3 regions of the Embleya sp. NPDC055664 genome follow, and region 2 is predicted to be linked to each of the others. Evidence: riboswitches for the same ligand, from Rfam matches in the RefSeq annotation. Region 2 holds a riboswitch; each other region holds the start of a gene.
What was found. Region 2 has a riboswitch for cobalamin ahead of ACWGR4_RS47310 (prenyltransferase/squalene oxidase repeat-containing protein). Riboswitches for the same ligand answer to the same signal wherever they lie in the genome.
Positions count from the first base shown of each region.

Region 1: linked by a shared signal. The riboswitch ahead of ACWGR4_RS05095 (ribonucleoside-diphosphate reductase subunit alpha) and the one ahead of ACWGR4_RS47310 (prenyltransferase/squalene oxidase repeat-containing protein) in region 2 are both predicted to bind cobalamin.
Region 3: linked by a shared signal. The riboswitch ahead of ACWGR4_RS12930 (energy-coupling factor ABC transporter permease) and the one ahead of ACWGR4_RS47310 (prenyltransferase/squalene oxidase repeat-containing protein) in region 2 are both predicted to bind cobalamin.

Region 1 is NZ_JBSHGZ010000002.1:432,336-438,665, reverse strand. It holds gene ACWGR4_RS05115 (amidohydrolase family protein) at 1-4, opposite strand, end outside; gene ACWGR4_RS05110 (MarR family winged helix-turn-helix transcriptional regulator) at 182-679, shown strand; gene ACWGR4_RS05105 (GNAT family N-acetyltransferase) at 685-1,509, shown strand; gene mug (G/U mismatch-specific DNA glycosylase) at 1,605-2,165, shown strand; cobalamin riboswitch at 2,946-3,199, shown strand; gene ACWGR4_RS05095 (ribonucleoside-diphosphate reductase subunit alpha) at 3,277-5,610, shown strand; gene ACWGR4_RS05090 (ribonucleotide-diphosphate reductase subunit beta) at 5,628-6,330, shown strand, end outside.
Region 2 is NZ_JBSHGZ010000071.1:3,955-10,284, reverse strand. It holds gene ACWGR4_RS47330 (ABC transporter ATP-binding protein) at 1-965, shown strand, start outside; gene ACWGR4_RS47325 (ECF transporter S component) at 962-1,861, shown strand; partial or broken gene ACWGR4_RS47320 (enoyl-CoA hydratase/isomerase family protein) at 2,090-2,476, opposite strand; gene ACWGR4_RS47315 (cob(I)yrinic acid a,c-diamide adenosyltransferase) at 2,614-3,207, opposite strand; cobalamin riboswitch at 3,269-3,394, opposite strand; cobalamin riboswitch at 3,807-3,941, shown strand; gene ACWGR4_RS47310 (prenyltransferase/squalene oxidase repeat-containing protein) at 4,072-5,169, shown strand; gene ACWGR4_RS47305 (SAM-dependent methyltransferase) at 5,677-6,330, shown strand, end outside.
Region 3 is NZ_JBSHGZ010000006.1:108,479-114,808, forward strand. It holds gene ACWGR4_RS12915 (roadblock/LC7 domain-containing protein) at 1-73, opposite strand, end outside; gene ACWGR4_RS12920 (class II aldolase/adducin family protein) at 907-1,767, shown strand; gene ACWGR4_RS12925 (RDD family protein) at 1,906-2,451, shown strand; cobalamin riboswitch at 2,625-2,834, shown strand; gene ACWGR4_RS12930 (energy-coupling factor ABC transporter permease) at 2,863-3,576, shown strand; gene ACWGR4_RS12935 (energy-coupling factor ABC transporter substrate-binding protein) at 3,573-3,953, shown strand; gene cbiQ (cobalt ECF transporter T component CbiQ) at 3,957-4,700, shown strand; gene ACWGR4_RS12945 (energy-coupling factor ABC transporter ATP-binding protein) at 4,697-5,536, shown strand; gene ACWGR4_RS12950 (PP2C family protein-serine/threonine phosphatase) at 5,549-6,330, opposite strand, start outside.

The DNA.
Region 1 (6,330 bases), on a different contig from region 2:
ACACGGCGGTGCCTCCGTCGGCTGCGGGAACGCCGCATACCGTACCCGGGCGCCGGCCGGGCGTGGCGGATTCGCCGCCGGAGAAGTTGTCAAATGCAACTAATTTCTTCTATGGTTGTGACAGGCAACGAGTCGCCGCGCGGGCGTACGACCGCCCGGGCACAGGAAGGAGCGAGCCGCCATGGCCACCAGGGAAGCCTGTCGGCACCTGCTCACCGAGCTGGAGGGCATCGTCGGCGTACGCCGCGGCCTCGCCAAGGCCGTCCCTCCCGGCAGCCTGCCGCCCGGCTCCGCGGTCCTGTTCGTGCTGGGCCGCAGTGCCGAACCGCTGCGCGCCGGGCGCGTGGCCGAACTCCTCGACCTGGACATGTCCGTGGTCAGCCGACACCTCGCGCACCTGGTCGAACACGGCTGGGTGGCCCGCCGCCCGGACCCGCGCGACGGCCGGTCGGTACTGCTCGGACTCACCCCGCAGGGGCGCGCCGTGGTCGACCGGGCCACCGAGAGCTGCCTCGCGGTGATCGCCGAGCGGCTGGCCGACTGGCCGGACGAGGACGCCGAGCGACTGTCCGAACTCCTGGGCCGGTTGAAGGCGGGCTTCGGGGTGCACGCGGGCTTCGGAGGGAAAGCGGGCTTCGGACACCGGGCCGAACCGGTGCCGACGGCCGTGTCACACTGACCCGCATGCCGAAGTCCGCCGCGGAACTGCGCGCGCATTTGGAGATCTTCTACGACGCGGTGCCCCGCCGGTTCACCCGCACCGAGGCGATCGGCGCGCTGACGCTGTTCGTCCGGGAGGGCGAAGGGTGGCCCTACTATGCCCGACCCACGCTCGGCGGCCTCGCCGAGCCCACCGTCGCGGACGTGCGCGCGGTCCGGGCGCGGCAGAGAGAGTTGAAAGTGCCCGAGACGTTCGAATGGGTCCACGAGAGCACCCCCGCGTTGCGGGCGGCCGCGATCGAGGCCGAACTGCATGTACACGAGCACCCGCTGATGGTGCTCGACCCGGACGAACATCCGGCCGAGCGCCCGGATCTGCCGGACCTGGTGACGCTGCGGCGAATCCGCGCGGACGCCACCGACCTGGCGATCGTGCACAGCGTCGCGGCGATCGGCTTCGCCAATCCCGGCACCGCGCCCGGCTCCGACGGGCCCGCCGAGCGGGACACCGCGGCGCTGGGCCAGGATCCGGGCCTGCTGTCCTACCTCAACGAGCGGTTGCGCAGCGGCGAGACGGTGATGTTCGCGGCGTACAGCCCGGCCGGACCGCTGTGTGTCGGCAGTTACCAGCACCTGTACGACACGACCGAGATCGTCGGCGTGGCCACCCTGCCCGCGGCCCGGCGCAGCGGCCTCGCGGCGGCGGTGACCTGGGAGTTGGCCCGGCACGCGCTGGAGGGCGGGAGCGAGACGGTGTTCCTGAGCGCGGGGGACGAGGACGTCGCGCGGGTGTACGACCGGATCGGCTTCCGCTCGGTGGGGACGGCGATGATCGCGGAGGCGCCGTGAGCCGGCGGGACGAGGCGCGGATCGCCGAGGCGGGCGCGGAGCAGGCGGGCGCGGCGGGCGCGAAGACCGATGCCGCCGCGTCGATCGTGCTGCCGATCCCGCCCGGACGCAATCCCACCGCCGAGGAGTTGGCGGCCGCGCACGGTCGGAGCATCCCGGACGTGATCGCGCCGAACCTGCGGGTGCTGTTCTGCGGGATCAACCCGGGGCTCTGGTCGGGCGCCACCGGGCGGCACTTCGCCCGTCCCGGCAACCGGTTCTGGCCGGCCCTGTACGCCTCGGGCTTCACCCCGCGCCTGATCGAGCCCGCCGCGCAGCGCGAGTTGACCACGCTCGGCCTCGGCATCACCAACGTGGTGGCCCGAACCACCGCGCGCGCCGACGAGTTGACGAAGGAGGAGTACCGGGCCGGCGGCCTGGCGCTCACCGCGAAGGTACGCCGGTACCGACCGGCCTGGTTGGCGGTGCTTGGCATCGGTGCGTACCGCACCGGCTTCGGCCGCCCCAAGGCGGTGGTCGGCCGCCAGCCGGAGACGATCGACGACACCGGAATCTGGGTACTCCCCAACCCCAGCGGCCTGAACGCCCACTGGACGGCCGCGGCCCTCGCCGAAGCCTTCACCGCCCTGCGCACCACGGCCTACCCGCCCGAATAGGAGGGCCGCGCGCGGGGGCGCCATCCGTGCCGCCCACCATGTGCGGCGGCGACCGGGGGTCGTCGTGGGCGACCCGACCCGGGGCGGGGCCGTCAATCGACCGGGTGGCATCACCCGGTTGGTGGTTACTTCGCGCCTCCTCGTGAGGTTGGGCCGGCATGAAGATCCTGCGGGCCCCGTATGGGCCGTGGCCCACCGAGACGTTCGAGACTCCCGTCTACGAGGCGTTGGTCGCCGAATGGCGCGACTCGGGCCGGGAGGTACCCCGGCCGACGGACCGACCGCAAGGCAGCCCGCCCCGACCCGCCCGCCCACCCGGACCGGGCCCGCGCACACGTCGCCCGTGAGCCGGCCGGCAACGGCGGCGTGATCCGGGCCCGGAGGCGACCCGGCTCGTCCCGACCCGAGGGCCGGAGCCGCCGATCCGCTCCGCGTGAATCGGCCGGCCGCGGCGCGATGTGCTTCGTGTCACGCGCCCTCCGACACGCCCGGCGAGGAAGGAATTTGCCGGCCGATCGGTGCGGCGGCCGACGCGCGATCCACCGTCGATCCGGTCCGCCCCCGCCGTGCTCCCGCCGACCCCGGCCCCGTTCCACGCGGCCCGCGCAGGCCCGGTGGGGCCGGACGGGCGCCGGGGGAGCGGGCGTTCGGGGCGCTCGACGCGCGTCGCATTGCTCGCCGGTCGTACCACCGGGGCACGTCTCCGGCGAACCGTGACACGCCGGGAATCGGGACGCGACACAACACCTGGGGGTGCAACGACCACCCCGCCACTACATATATGCTCTGCGACGCAGCTGGTTCGCCCGACCGAAGTTTCCGGGAAGGCGAGGCAAGAGGGAATCCGGTGCGAGGCCGGAACTGCCCCCGCAGCGGTGAGCGGGAACGAAAGTCGTCATAGAGCGCCGGACGCCGAAAGGCGCACGGGAAGCGACGACCGCTAGGCACTCCGCGGACCACCGAGCACACGCCGTGCCCGGCGGTGCCCCGGCATGCCCGCGAGTCCGAATACCTGCCGGCTGCCCGCGCCTTCGGGCGTGGGGTCACCTGTACGTACGAGCTCGCGAGGAGAGAGCACGTGACCGTTGTGGACAGCGTGGGCGCGACCCGGATGCGGGTCGACGAGAGCCCCGAGGACCGCCTTGCCACCCTGGTGCGCACCCAGGCGCGCGATCTGCCGGAGGTCGATCCGGATCGGGTCGTCCGCCGGGTCGTCGCGGGTCTGAACGAGGGTGCGGACCGCGGCGCGGCGGCCGACCTGGCCGTGCGCACCGCCGCCGAGCTGATCGCCGAGGAGCCCGCCTACTCGCGGCTCGCCGCGCGCCTGCTGGCCGGCCGGATCGCCGACGAGGCCGCCGAGGCCGGCGTCGCCTCCTTCAGCGCCGGCATCGCGCTCGGTCACCGCGAGGGCATCATCGGCGCGGACACCGCGGCGTTCGTCGCCGCGCACGCCGCCGAGCTGGACGCCGCCGTCGACGCCGACGGCGACCGCCGCTTCGAGTACTTCGGTCTGCGCACCGTCTACGACCGCTACCTGCTGCGCCACCCCGTCTCGCGCAAGGTGGTCGAGACCCCGCAGCACTTCCTGCTGCGCGTGGCGTGCGGACTGTCCAAGGAGCCCGGCGAGGCGATCGGCTTCTACCGGCTGATGTCCTCGCTGGCCTACCTGCCCAGCTCGCCGACGTTGTTCAACTCCGGCACCGTGCACACCCAGATGTCCTCGTGCTACCTGCTCGACTCGCCCAAGGACGAGCTGGAGTCGATCTACGACATGTACGGGCGCATCGCCCGGCTGTCGAAGTTCGCCGGCGGCATCGGCGTGGCCTGGTCGCGGGTGCGTTCGCGCGGCTCGCTGATCCGGGGCACCAACGGGCACTCCAACGGCATCGTGCCGTGGCTGAAGACCCTCGACTCGTCGGTGGCCGCGGTCAACCAGGGCGGCCGGCGCAAGGGCGCGGCCTGCGTGTACCTGGAGACCTGGCACCCCGACATCCTGGAGTTCCTCGAACTGCGGGAGAACACCGGTGAGGACGCGCGTCGCGCGCACAACCTCAACCTGGCCAACTGGGTGCCGGACCTGTTCATGCGGCGCGTCGAGGAGGACGGCGTCTGGTCGCTGTTCGACCCGAACGAGCTGCCCGAGCTGCCCGACCTGTGGGGCGCCGAGTTCGACAAGGTGTACGAAGCCGCCGAGCGGGACGGCCGGTTCGTCCGGCAGATGCCCGCGCGCGACCTGTACGCCCGGATGATGCGCACGCTCGCGCAGACCGGCAACGGCTGGATGACCTTCAAGGACGCCGCCAACCGGACCTGCAACCAGGCCGCCGAGCCGGGCAACGTGGTGCACCTGTCCAACCTGTGCACCGAGATCCTGGAGGTCACCAGCGACGGCGAGACCGCCGTGTGCAACCTCGGCTCCGTCAACCTCGGCGCGCACGTGGTCGCCGGCGAGGGTATGGACTGGGACAAGCTGCGCGCCACCGTGCGCACCGCGGTGATCTTCCTCGACCGTGTGATCGACATCAACTACTACCCGACCGACCAGGCCGCCGCGTCCAACCCGCGCTGGCGCCCGGTGGGCCTGGGACTGATGGGCCTGCAGGACGTGTTCTTCACGCTGGGCCTGCCGTTCGACTCGGCCGAGGCGCGCGAGTTGTCCACGCTGATCTCCGAGGAGATCTACCTCACCGCCCTGGAGACCTCCTCGGCGCTCGCCGAGGTACACGGCCCGCACCCGGCCTACGCCGAGACGCACGCCGCGCGGGGCCGGCTCCAGCCGGACCTGTGGGAGGGCGTGTACCCGACGCAGACCAAGCGCTGGGACGCGCTGCGCACCCGCGTGGCCGCGCACGGGCTGCGCAACTCGCTGCTCGTGGCGATCGCGCCGACCGCGACCATCGCCTCCATCGCGGGCGCCTACGAGTGCATCGAGCCGCAGGTGTCCAACCTGTTCAAGCGCGAGACGCTGTCCGGCGAGTTCCTGCAGATCAACGGCTACCTGGTGCGCGAGCTCAAGGCCCGCGGCCTGTGGACCCCCGAGGTGCGCGACCGGATCAAGCGCGCCGAGGGCTCGGTTCAGGGCATCGCCGAACTCCCGGAGGACGTACGGGAGTTGTACCGCACCGCGTGGGAGCTGCCGCAGCGTGCGCTGATCGACCTGGCGGCGGCCCGCTCGCCGTACATCGACCAGTCGCAGTCGCTGAACCTGTTCATGGCCGACCCGACCATCGGCAAGCTGTCCTCGATGTACCGCTACGCGTGGTCCACCGGTCTCAAGACCACGTACTACCTGCGCTCGCGCCCCGCGACGCGGATCCAGCAGGCGACCGTGCCCGCGCAGGCGTCCGCCGCGCCGGTCGAGGAGATCTCGGACCTCGCCCCCTCCGATGTCGAGATTATCGCCTGCTCGCTGGAGAACCCCGAAGCATGTGAGGCGTGCACGTGAGCCTGCTCGATCCCGGAATGAACCTCACGCTGCGCCCGATGCGGTATCCGGACTTCTACGAGAAGTACCGGGCGGCGATCCGCAACACCTGGACGGTCGAAGAGGTCGACCTGCACAGCGACCTCGCCGACCTGGACAAGCTCAGCCCGGCGGAGCGGCACCTCGTGCAGCGCCTGGTCGCGTTCTTCGCGACCGGCGACACGATCGTGGCGAACAACCTGGTGCTGAACCTGTACCGGCACATCAACTCGCCCGAGGGCCGGCTGTACCTGTCGCGGCAGCTCTTCGAAGAGGCCGTCCATGTGCAGTTCTACCTGACGCTGCTCGACACCTACATGCCCGACCACGAGGAGCGCGAGCAGGCGTTCGCCGCGGTCGAGCACATCCCGTCGATCCGGCGCAAGGCGGAGTTCTGCTTCCGCTGGATCGACTCGGCGATGGGCCTGGACCGGCTCGAATCGCGGGACGACCGGCGGCAGTTCCTGCTCAACCTGATCTGCTTCGCGGCGTGCATCGAGGGGCTGTTCTTCTACGGCGCCTTCGCCTACGTGTACTTCCTGCGCTCGCGCGGGCTGCTCAACGGCCTCGCCTCGGGGACCAACTGGGTCTTCCGCGACGAGTCCGCGCACATGGACTTCGCGTTCTCCGTGGTCGAGACGGTGCGGGCCGAGGAGCCCGACCTGTTCGACGACGAACTCGCCGAGGACGTACGGCGGATGC
Region 2 (6,330 bases):
CCGGCTGGTCGCCGCTGCCGCTGTCGGTCCGCGACGCCCGCCGACTGGCCGCACCACTGCGGGCGCGGTTGGCGGACTGTACCCCGCCCGGACCACGATCGGCCCATTCCTCGGCCGACCCGCTGCTGACCGCGCGGCGCATCATCGTGCGCCATGGCGACGTGATCGCCGTACGCGGCCTCGACCTGGAGTTGCCGGCCGGGCAGGTCACCGCCCTGATGGGCCGCAACGGCTCCGGCAAATCCTCGCTGCTGTGGGCCCTCCAAGGCTCCGGTCCCCGCCAGGGCGGCACCGTGGACGTGGCGGGCACCGATCCGGGCCGGGCCGAGCCGAAGCGGGCTCGCGCGCTGGTCGGTCTGGTCCCGCAGACTCCTGGCGACCTGCTCTACCTGGAGACCGTGGACGCCGAATGCGTCGAGGCGGACCGGGAATCCGGCGCCGAAGCCGGTGCGTGCCGGGCGCTGCTCGATCGCATCGCGCCGGGGATCGACGGCACCCTGCACCCGCGCGACGTCTCCGAGGGGCAGCGCCTCGCCCTGGTGCTTGCCATCCAACTGGTCGCTGCGCCACAGGTGGTGCTGCTGGACGAACCGACGCGCGGCCTCGACTACCACGCGAAGCGGCGGTTCGTCCGAGTGGTGCGCGAACTCGCCGACGCCGGGCGGGCGATCGTACTGGCCACACACGACGTCGAATTCGTCGCCCAAGTCGCCGACCGCGTGGTGGTGATGGCCGAAGGCGACATCGTCGCCGACGGTCCGACCGCCGAAGTCGTAGTCTCCTCGCCCGCGTTCGCACCCCAGGTGGCCAAGATTCTCGCACCGGCCGAATGGCTGACCGTCACCGATGTCGGCAACGCCCTTGCGGATACGGACATCAGCGACCGGGAGTCCGCCTCCGAGGACGGCGTCCCGACCGCACGCGACGCTCGCGCATCCGCCGCAGACAGGGAGCCCACCGGATGACGACCGTCACCGACACGCGCAAACGCACCAACGCGATCCGAATCACCCCGCGTACCGCGATCGTGCTCACCATCGCCTCGATCGCGGGCCTGGCCATGTTCCTGTGGCCGCTGTTCGCTTCCCCCTCCCCCGAATCGGCCGCGCACTCGGGCGACGCGCCGCTCATCTTCGCCGGCACCCTGCCGTTCGTGGTCGCGGTGGTGCTGGCCGAACTCACCAGCGGCGGGCTCGACTCCAAGGCGCTGGCCATGCTCGGCGTGCTCTCCGCGATCAACGCGGCACTGCGTCCGCTGGGCGCCGGCACCGCCGGGATCGAGACGGTGTTCTTCATGCTCGTCCTGGCCGGACGCGTGTTCGGCCCCGGGTTCGGATTCGTGCTCGGCTGCACCTCACTGTTCGCCTCCGCCCTGCTCACCGCCGGCGTGGGCCCGTGGTTGCCGTTTCAAATGCTGGCTTCCGCCTGGGTCGGACTCGGCGCGGGCCTGTTGCCCCGGCGGGTGCGCGGGCGGCGCGAGATCGTCATGCTCGCCTGCTACGGCGTCTTCGCCGCCTACGCGTTCGGGTTCCTCATGAACATGTGGTTCTGGCCGTTCCTCGCCGACTCCGAATCCATGGTCGGCCCGGCCTTCGTCCCCGGCGACGGCATCCTGGACAACCTGCGCCGGTTCTTCGTGTTCACCGTGCTCACCTCGACCTTCGGATGGGACACCGGCCGCGCCATCACCAACTGCCTCGCGATCGTCCTCGTCGGCCCGGCGGTGCTGGCCGCCCTGCGGCGCGCATCCCGCAAGGCGGCCTTCGAGGCACCAATCGTGTTCGAACCCGCCCCGGCCGACAACGGCCTTACGCAGGTCGGCACCGCGACCACCACCAAGCCGACGAAGCCCGCCCCATAGCTGCGTTCCGTATGTGGCGCCTACCGCCTCTGCCTTGCGCCCACCGCCCGGAGCAGACGACACCGCAGACATTCGGGATCCCCGCATTCGTCCTGCATCGACTCCGGATCCTTCCCATCCCCCGTATGTTTCAGTTCCCGAGCCATCGACAGCAGACTCTCCACCGCGGATGTCGGTGAGGGCATGCGATCGGGACGGCGGACGGCTGGGCAACCGCCGTGCGTTCTCGGCGAGTTCGCCCGAGGGCGCCGGGTCGGCGAAGCGGCCGAGGACGTCGGCCGGCGTCCCGGTGGCCAACGCCTCGATCGCCGCGTCCAGGCGGTGCGAGGGCACGAAGTGGTCGGCGAGGCCGCAGGCGATCGCGTCGCCCGCGCCGATGGCGGAGCCGGTCAGCGCCAGGGGCGTACCCGACTCGCCGGGGGCTCGGGCGAGCAGGTGGGTGCCGCCGACGTCGGGGACGAAGCCGATGCCGGTCTCGGGCATGGCGATCGTCGAGCGCTCGGTGACGATGCGCACCTTCCCATGCGCGGAGATGCCGACGCCGCCGCCCATCACGATGCCGTCCATGACGGCGACGTAGGTCTTGGGGTAGCGGGCGATGCGGGCGTTGAGCCTTGCCACCCGGCCGCGGCGGCGGCCGGGTGGCAAGTCCGGGAACGCAATTCGGGTTGTCTCCCGAGCGAGTCGTTCGTGCCGCCACACCCTGCGAGAACCGGTGCGATATCGGCCGGCGGAACGGTGGCGGCGCGATGTCAGCGGTTGCGGCCGGGACTCCACAGCACGTCGCCGCGCCCGCCGTCGTTGGCCAACCGCGCGAGAATGAACAGCAGGTCCGACAAACGGTTCAGATAGCGGACGCACACCGGGTTCACCGTTGCCGCCTCCCCGCCGGACAACTCCGTGTCCGTCTCGATCAGCGCCCACGCCGAGCGTTCCGCCCGGCGGGCGGCCGTCCGCGCCGTGTGCAGGAGCGCCGCGCCGGGCGTACCGCCCGGCAGTACGAACGACCGCAAGGGCTCGAGCCGTTCGTTGAACGTGTCGCACAAACGCTCGAGGCGGGATACGTCCTCGTCCCGGACCCGCAGGCGTTCGTCTCCGTCGCGGATCGGAGCGCACAGGTCCGCGCCCACGTCGAACAGGTCGTGCTGGATGCCTTCCAGGACGTTCCGCAACTCCGCGTCCAGGCAGCCCAGCGCGAGCGCCACGCCGATGGCGGCGTTGGTCTCGTCGGTGTCGGCATAGGCGACGATCCGAGGATCGGTCTTACGGACACGGGAGTTGTCGCCCAACGCGGTCGTGCCCGCGTCGCCCGTGCGAGTGTAGATACGGCTCAGCACCACAGACATGGCGAACCACCGGCCTCTCTCGGGGAAATCCGCCCCGGTTGTATCGAGGTGGCGACGACGTGAGTCTCCTGGCTCTCGGATCAACACTTCCCCCGGCCTTCCAACCCCGAAGCGGGGCCGTGGCCTTGACGGGAGTCGCTCCCCGATCACAGTGGCGGGACCGCACCGGAATCGCACCGGTTTCCTCGGCTTCGCCGTCGCACAGCAGGCCACAGCATGACACGCGGCCCTCGCCGGCACCAGACCCGACCCGGGACCTCCTGCCACGGGCAACCGCACTCCTGCTCGACCGGGGCGCACCACACACGTGCAGCGTTTCCGAGACGGCGCCACCCACCAACACACGGGCCCCGCCTGACACCGCTCGGCCGCTGAGCCGCTTCCTCGGTGCCCGCCCCCACGTCGACCCCGGTCGAGAGGCGGCGTGTGACTACTGAAGCCTCAAGGAGGATTTCCGGGTTCCGCGTCGGATCCATCCTTCATGTACCGGCGATCTTGTTGGCCGGAAAGAGAGTTCCGTCCGGAGTGAGCGGTCCGTAGAGTGCGGGATCTGCAGGTCTGAGCAGTCGACGTACCGATTTCGGGCGTCTTCATCTGTTTCGATCGTCTTGTGTGACGACTCGCAGTAGCTCCGACGACGGGGGAAGTCCGGTGTGAATCCGGCGCTGACCCGCAGCGGTGATCCGTCCCTCCCGACGGCGAGCCCGAATGCCCGTCGCCGCAGTGTTCGTCTCCCATCCCCGTCGTGGTCCGCGGGACGGAGCCCCAGCGACCCGTGCGTCGGGACGGTGCCGCCGTCGGTGTGCCCGCTCGGCCGCCGGGTCTCCCGGGTCCGCCGTGCCATGGGCCCGGAAAGGCACCGTGATGACGCTCACCCGACCCGGACGCCGGATCGCCGCGCTGTTCGGCGGACTGGCCCTCGCCGGTACGGCCGCCCTGATCCCGTCCACCGCCGTGGCGGCTCCACCGACGACCGACACGACGCCCCAGGCAAACGTGTCCATACTCTCCGGCAACCGCACCCAGGCCGCGGCGGGATGGCTGGCCCGGCAACTCGTCGACGGCGAACGCTTCGAGACCACCTTCGACGGAGTGACCTACCCCGACCAGGGCCTGACGATCGACGCGATCTTCGCATTCGCCGCAGCCGGGGTCGCCGACGACAACGGAGCCAAGGCCACCACGTGGCTCGCCCGCCCGGAGATCCTGTCCGGGTACATCGGCGACGGCACCACCAACGCCTACGCCGGAGCCACCGCCAAGATCCTCCTCGCCGCCGAGGTACGCGGTGTCGACCCCACCTCGTTCGGCGGCGTGGACCTCCCGGCCCGACTGCTCTCGTTGCAAAAGCCTTCCGGCCGCTTCACCGACACCTCGCCGTGGGGCGACTACAGCAACGCCTTCAGCCAGTCCCTCGCGCTCCTGGCGCTCGACCGCACTGCGGCCGGCGCCCCCGCCGCCGCGGTGGACTTCCTGGCCGACGCACACTGCGCCGACGGCGGATTCCCCCTCGACTACGGTCTGTCCACCTGCACCAGCGACGCCGACTCGACCGCGATGAGCGTGCAGGCGCTGGCCGCCACCGGGCGCCACCAGGAAGCGGCCGCCGGACTGAACTGGCTCGCCTCACACCAGCTTTCCGACGGCGGCTTCGGTACGGTGGGCGCGACCACCTCGAACGCCGACAGCACCGGCCTGGCCGCCCAGGCCCTGCTCTCGTCCTGGCGCGTGATACCGGGCCTGACCGCCCGGCACTTCCTGACCGAACGTCAGGTCGGTTGCTCGGCATCCACGGCCACGCGAGGCGCGATCGCCTACGACACCGGCGGGTACAACCCCGCCACCGCCACCAGGGCCACCGCTCAGGCGGTTCTCGGCCTGGCCGGCACCGGCTTCGCCGACCTGAGCAGCGCGGGCGCTCACCGGAACGCCCCCACACTGCACTGCCCCACCACACCCTGACCGGACGAGCCGGCGGCCACCGTCGACACGGTAGCCGCTGCCTCGACAGGTGCGGGCGTCGGTCCCGGGGGCCCTCCTGCCGAGGCGGCGAGCATGTCGCGACAACAGCACCCCTCTCAGGGCCCTCTCACGCATTGGGAATCACGCGGCATCGAAAATCCCCATGACACCCGGACAGGAAAGCGTCCAGCCCAAGGTTTCTGCACCGACGGGCACGGCAGGAACGCCCGTTCGAGCACTGGGGGTCAAGGGGCACGACGGTGTTCAAGAGGCGCCGGCCAGGGCAAAAGCCCAGGTCGGCGCCTCTTGCAGATTTCGACCACCTTCCATGGGCACGCACAACACTCACTGCGTCGCCGACACGCGTGGCGACACGGTCGGTGGCGGTGAACCGATTGGTCGGCGCCTGGCACAATGGTTCGGGAACGGGTTCGAAGGCGCTTGGGCGCGCAGCCTTTCGTTCGGGATGCACCGGGTGAACGGCGGACAGGAAAAGGGACCACCGTCGTGAGCGAGAATCGACCGTCCGAGGGCCAGCCGATCTCGGGGCCCGACGTCGCGCACAACGCCCGGGTCTGGAATCACTGGCTGGGCGGCAAGGACAACTACCCGATCGACCGCAAGGTCGGCGACCACGTCACGAGCATGTTCCCGAGCATCGGCGAAGTCGCCCGCGCGGACCGGGAGTTCCTGGGTCGCGCGGTGCGCTTCCTGGCCGGTGAGGCCGGGATGGACCAGTTCCTCGACATCGGTACCGGGCTGCCCACCGCCGACAACACGCACGAGGTCGCCCAGCGGGTGAATCCCGCCGCGCGGATCGTCTACGTGGACAACGACCCGCTCGTCCTGGCGCACGCCCGGGCGCTGCTCACCAGCACCCCCGAGGGTGCCACCGACTACATCCACGCCGACGCGCACCACCCCGACGCCATCGTCGCGGACGCGAAGGCGACGCTGGACTTCGACCGCCCGGTGGCGGTGATGCTGCTCGGCAGCCTCAACTTCATCCTCGACACCGACACCGCCGTGGACATCGTCGGCCGGTTGATGGCCGCCGTACCGTCCGGCAGCCACCTGGTGATCACCCATCCGACCACCGAACTCGGCGGCGAGGGCAACGTCGAGGCCATGCGGTTCTGGAACGAGAACGCCACGCCGCCG
Region 3 (6,330 bases), on a different contig from region 2:
AGTCGACCAGGGCCACTCCCACGGCACCCTCGATCGTCATTGCTTCCTTGAGGGCCGTTTCCATATTGGCCATGATTGCCTCCGGGGCGATCGGCGGTGCGGCTTTCCGGTGGACTCCGACGGGCTCGTCGCCGGACCCGGCCGGTCCCGGGTCCGGATCGCTCGGGAGCGGCCCGCCGACCTTGGTCGCCTCGATCGCTGCGATCGGTTCGACCTCGGTCGGTGCGGGGGGATCGGCCTCGACTGCTTCGATGACATCCACCTCGATCGATGGGGCCCGCCCGGGATCGGATCCGGTCGGCGGGTCGGCTGATCTGCGCCGGGACGGTCTGGATCGGCGTGGGGGTGGTGCCATCTCCGCCCAACTCCTCGCGATCGGGCTCCTGGACGCGGGCGCTCGCGCGGGCGTGCCCCGGCGGCCCGCCTCGGTCCTGGCCCGCGACCCCACCCCGTCGCCCCGGCCGGATCCGGGCGCCCCCGCGGGTGGCCGTACGCCGATATTCGCGACCTCCGTGGAATGCACTCCCCCGCCGCTCACCTCACGCGCCCCTTCCCCCTGTATACGTCCGCGCGTACTTTTCCCGTCGCCTTCGAGCGGGTCCGGGAATTCGAGCTCGACTGCTTCGGACTCGACCTCCCGGACTCGCTGAACGGCAGCGTAGGAGTGGCCCGAAGGCGGTCGTGGGCAATATTCGATTAATTGCCGGAAACCCGATCCGCACGACTTTCGCGCGCTAGAATCCCGGTCCTCGTGCTCCCGGGCCCGCGTGCACCGCCTCGGCCCGCGCGCACCGGCTCGCCGCCCCGACCCCGCGCGATCCGGCGCCCGCGCAAGGCTGTCCCCGGATGTGACTCGCGGGTAGCGTCGGCGGCACCCCTGCGCGCCCCGAGTCCGAGGAGATGGACATGTCCGCCACCGATGCGCCCCGCCCCCAGGACGGCCCGCCGGGCACCGAGCGGTCGGCGCCGCCGCGACCGGTCTCGCCCACCGACCTGAGCTTCGCGCTGCCGCCCACGTTCGAAACCGTCGAGCAGGAGCGCCGGCACCGCAAGGAGCGACTGACCGCGGCGCTGCGGCTGTTCGGCCGGTTCGGCTTCGAGGAGGGGGTGGCCGGGCACATCACCGCGCGCGACCCCGAGTTCGTAGACCACTTCTGGGTCAACCCGTTCGGGATGTCGTTCAAGCACATCACCGTGGACGATCTGATCCTGGTCAACCACGAGGGGCAGGTCGTCGAGGGCCGGTTCCACGTCAACCAGGCCGCGTTCGCGATCCACTCGCAGATCCACGCGGCCCGCCCGGACGTGGTCGCCGCGGCGCACAGCCACTCCACGCACGGACGCGCATTGTCCGCGCTCGGGATCCGGCTCGAGCCGATCACCCAGGACGTGTGTCCGTTCTACGAGGACCACGAACTCTTCGACGACTACGCGGGCGTGGTGCTCGACGCCGAGGAGGGACGGCGGATCGCCAAGACGCTCGGCTCGCGCAAGGCGCTGATCCTGCGCAACCACGGTCTGCTCACCGTCGGACAGTCGGTGGACGCGGCGGCGTGGTGGTTCATCACCATGGAGCGCTCATGCCAGGTCCAGTTGTTGGCCCAGGCGGCCGGCGAACTGCGACCGATCTCGCCGGAGAACGCGCGGCTGACCCGGGAGCAGCTCGGCAACGACACGGTGGCGTGGATCAACTACAAGCCGTTGTACGACGTGATCAGCCGCTCCGAGCCGGACCTGTTCGGAGTCGACGGCCCGATGACGATCTGATCGTTTTCGGTCGATCCCGCCGATCGATGATCATTTCGCCGCCGCCCGGTCGGGCCCGCTGTCCGCCGACCGGGCGCAATCTCGGCGAGATCGGCCGTGCCGGGAGTCAACCCGCCCGGTTGCGGAAAGTACAACAGCATGTACGAACGGAGCCTTCCGCAGCGGTTCGCGCGCTCGGCCCATCCCGTCGGGCCGCGCGCCCGGGTGTGGCTGCCGACGATCGAACATCGGGTCGGCCCGTCGGTGCTGTACCGGCGGATCGGCCAGTTCGTGGTGGACGTGATCGCCTCCGCGCTGCTGCCCGGCGCGGCGATGTTCCTGTTCGTGCTGCTGCCCACCCACCCCGACGGTTCGATCCGCAGCGGTCCGCTCACCGCGACGATCACCGCCGGTGTGCTCGTGGTCGCGGTGGCGATCCTGTTCTGGTACTGGGTGCTGCGGCCCGCCGAGCACGACGGGCGCACCTGGGGCATGCAGGTGTTCGGGATCCGTGTGGTCGACGTGTCCGGCGGTCGGGCCGGGCGGCGCCAACTGGCGATCCGCTGGGTGCTGTTGTGCGTCGACGCGTTCGCGCTCGGTGTGATCGGGTTGGTCGCGGTGCTCACCAGCGAGCGGGGCCAGCGGGTCGGCGACCGGGTCGCCGGCACCCTGGTGGTCCGTGGGCGCGGCCCCGGACTGGGCTGAGGCCCCGCTTCCCTCTCGGGCAGGGCGCCCGGTCCCACGATCGCGAGCGTGCCCCGCCCCGACGGGTCGTCGCGCGCCGCCCCGGAATGCGGCTATTGCTCCGCCGCTCCGCCCGCCTTGTGGTCTTGCGCACGGTTTGCAGATGCCACCTTGTCGCCATGTCCACTCGACCACTAGTGTCGGCTCGCCGTGGTGCTCGGGAAGCCGGTTCGATGCCGGCGCGGCCCTCGCCACTGTGATCGGGAAGTTCTCCTCCACCCCCGCGGAAACGTTGATTCGTCGCCTCGGGAAGCCACTGGGACCGCTGTCGCGGACCCGGGAAGGCGGAGCACGTGAACGCACGACCCGTCAGCCAGGAGACCGGCCACGGCGATCGTCCGTCCACGAGGTGTTGGAGAGGGACCCTTCCTCATGCATATCGCCGAGGGTTATCTGCCCTGGGAACACGCCGCCGCCTGGGGCGTCGCGTCGACCCCGTTCGTCGTCCACGGCGCCCGCGCGCTCACCCGTGAGGTGCGCGACCGGCCCGAGAACACCCTGCTGCTCGGTGCGTCCGGCGCCTTCTCGTTCGTACTGTCCGCGCTGAAGATCCCATCCGTCACCGGTAGTTGCTCGCATCCCACCGGCACCGGCCTGGGCGCCATCCTGTTCCGGCCGCCGATCATGGCGGTGCTCGGCACGATCACCCTGCTCTTCCAGGCGCTGTTGCTCGCCCACGGCGGGTTGACCACGCTCGGCGCGAACGTGTTCTCGATGGCGATCGTCGGCCCCTGGGCCGGCTACGGCGCATACCGGCTCGCCCGCTCGCTCCTGGACCGGCGCGGCGGCACCATGCCGCTGGACGTCGCGGTGTTCGCCGGCGCGTTCGTCGCGGACCTGAGCACCTACTGCGTCACCAGCGTGCAGCTCGCCCTCGCCTTCCCCGACCCGGACAGCGGATTCCCGGGCGCGCTGGCCAAGTTCGGCGGCATCTTCTCGCTCACCCAGATCCCGCTGGCGATCAGCGAGGGCCTGCTGACCGTCCTGGTGGTGCGCCTGCTGCGCCAGTCGAGTCGCGGTGACCTGGTCCGCCTCGGCGTGCTGAGCGACGCGCGGCCCGTGCGCGAGGAGGAGAAGAGCAAGTGAAGCGCTCGACGAAGATCAACCTGCTGATCGTGCTGGCCGTGGTGCTGCTCGCGGCGCTGCCCGTGGTGTTCGGCATGGGCGACGACAAGGACGAGCCGTTCACCGGCTCCGACACCCGGGCCGAGACCGCGATCACCGAAAACGACCCCGACTACAAGCCGTGGTTCAGCCCGCTGTACGAGCCGCCGTCCGGCGAGATCGAGTCCGGCCTGTTCGCACTCCAGGCCGCGCTCGGCGCGGGTGTGGTCGGGTACATGTTCGGCGTCAAGCGCACCCGCCGAAAGCTCGCGCCCGAGGCGAGCGACACCCCCGACGAGTCGGGCCCGGGCCCCGACCCGACCGCCGCGCAGGACCCGGTATCGGTCCCGGGTCGCTGACCCGTGTTGCCGATCGACGCGGCGGCGCACGCCAGTGCCTGGCGCCGCCGCCACCCGGCCGACAAGGCCGTGCTCTCCTTCGGGCTGCTCGGGTGCGCGGTGGCGCTGCCGCCGTGGCCCGGCGCGGTGCTGGTCGCGGTCACCGTGCTGACCATCGCGCTCGGCTTCGCCGAGGTGCCCGCCCGACGACTGTGGCGGGCGGCCCGTGCGCCGCTGGGATTCGCGGTGACCGGCGCGCTGACCCTGCTCGTGTCGATCCGCGCGGACGGCGTCGGCTGGGCGCCGGACGGGCCGCGCCACGCGGGCGAGTTGGTGGCCCGCTCCGGTGCGGCCGGGTTGGCGATGTTGTTGTTCGCGTTCACCACGCCGCTGTCGGACGTCCTGCCCCGGCTGACTCGGGTGGGTGTGCCGGCGGCCGTGGTGGACGTGGCGGCGGTGATGTACCGGATGTTGTTCCTGCTCTACGACACCACCGCCCGGATCAACCAGGCCCAGGCCGGGCGGCTCGGGCATCGCACCCGGCGGGCCCGGTGGCGCTCGGTCGCCGGGCTCGGGTCGGCGGTGTTCGTCCACGCCTTCGCGCGGGCCCGGCGGCTGGAGGAAGGGCTGGCCGGGCGCGGCTACGACGGGCGGTTGCGGGTGCTCGTGGACGAGGTGCCCGTCTCGCGTGGCTTCATGGCCCGGTCCGTACTCCTCGTGGCGGCGGTCGTCGTCGCCACTCTTCTTCTGGGATCGGTGATGCCGTGATTCCGCTGCGGGTACGAGAGGTCGGCTACGCCTACGAGGACGGGCCGCCGGTGCTGAGCGGGTTGTCCCTGGCCGTTCCGGCGGGCCGGGCGCTGGCCCTGCTCGGGCCGAACGGCAGCGGCAAGACCACGCTGCTGCGGCTGTTGACCGGTGGCCTGGTGCCGGGTTCGGGTCGGGTGGAGCTGCACGGCACGCCGATTCGGCACGACCGCAAGGGACTTGCCGAACTGCGCCGGGTGGTGCAGCTGGTCGTGCAGGATCCCGACGACCAGCTGTTCTCCGCGTCGGTGGCCCAGGACGTCTCGTTCGGGCCGCTGAACCTCGGGCTCGCGCCGGAGGAGGTGCGCTCGCGGGTGGCCGAGGCGTTGGCCGCGCTGGGCATCGCCGGCCTGGCCGCGCGGCCGGTGCACCTGCTGTCCTTCGGGCAGCGCAAGCGGGTCGCGATCGCCGGCGCGATCGCCATGCGGCCGCAGGTGCTGGTCCTGGACGAGCCGACGGCGGGCCTGGATCCGGCCGGTCAGGAGGCGCTGCTCGACACGCTCGCCGAGCTGCGTGCGGCCGGGACGACGGTGGTGATGGCCACCCACGACGTGGACCTGGCGCTGCGCTGGGCCGACGACGCGGCCGTGCTCGCCGACGGGCGGCTGCACACCGGGCCGGCCGCGGAGCTGCTCGCGGACACCACGCTGCTGGCCGCGGCGAGCCTGCGGCCGACTTGGGCGCACGCGGTGGCCGCGGTACTGATCGCCCACGGGGTGGCCCCGCCCGGCACGCTGCCCCGGACCCCGGCCGAACTGAGCGCCCTGGCGCCGCCCGCGCGGCCACGTACGCACTGACCGCGGCCGGGCTCAGCGTCGGCGCAGCAGCACCACCGCGCGGTCGTCGCCCACGTTGCGCCCGGCCGCCGCCACGATCCGCCGCGCCGCGTCGTGGAAGTCGTCCCGGACCAGCCGCTCCGCCTCGCCCAGGAACCGGTCGATGCCGGTGGCGATGTCCTCGCCGGGCAGTTCCACCATGCCGTCGGTGAACAACAGCAGCGCGTCACCGTGGTCCAGTCGGCCGCGCGCCCCCTCGAACGCGGCGTCGTCGAGCACGCCCAGGAGCGGGCCGACCGCCTCGACCACCCGCCACCGCCCGGTCCCGGCGATCCAGTGCACGCCCGGCGGGTGGCCCGCCGACAACAACTCGTACTCGCCCGACTCCAGGTCGAGCACCACGTGCACCGCCGTCGCGAAGCCCTCGGCCCATTCCTGGCGGAGCAGGTAGTCGTTGGCGGCCGGCAGGAATTTGTGCGGCGGCAGCGACCCGAGCAGCCCGCCGAACGCACCGGAGAGCATCAGCGCCCGCGTCCCCGCCGCCAGCCCCTTGCCGGAGACGTCGACGAGCACCACTTCGAGCACCCGCCCACCGGTCGAACTGCGGGCGGCGACCAGGAAGTCGCCGGAGAACGACTGCCCGCCGGCCGGTCGCAACACCACCTCGGTGTGCCACTGCGGCGGCAACACCGGCATCTCGCCCTGTGCCCGCAACCGGTCGCGCAGGTCGAACAACATCGACTCGCCGCGCGTCCACTGCACGCCCAACCGGGTCCGCATCCGGGCCATCAGCAACACGATGCCGGCGACCGCCG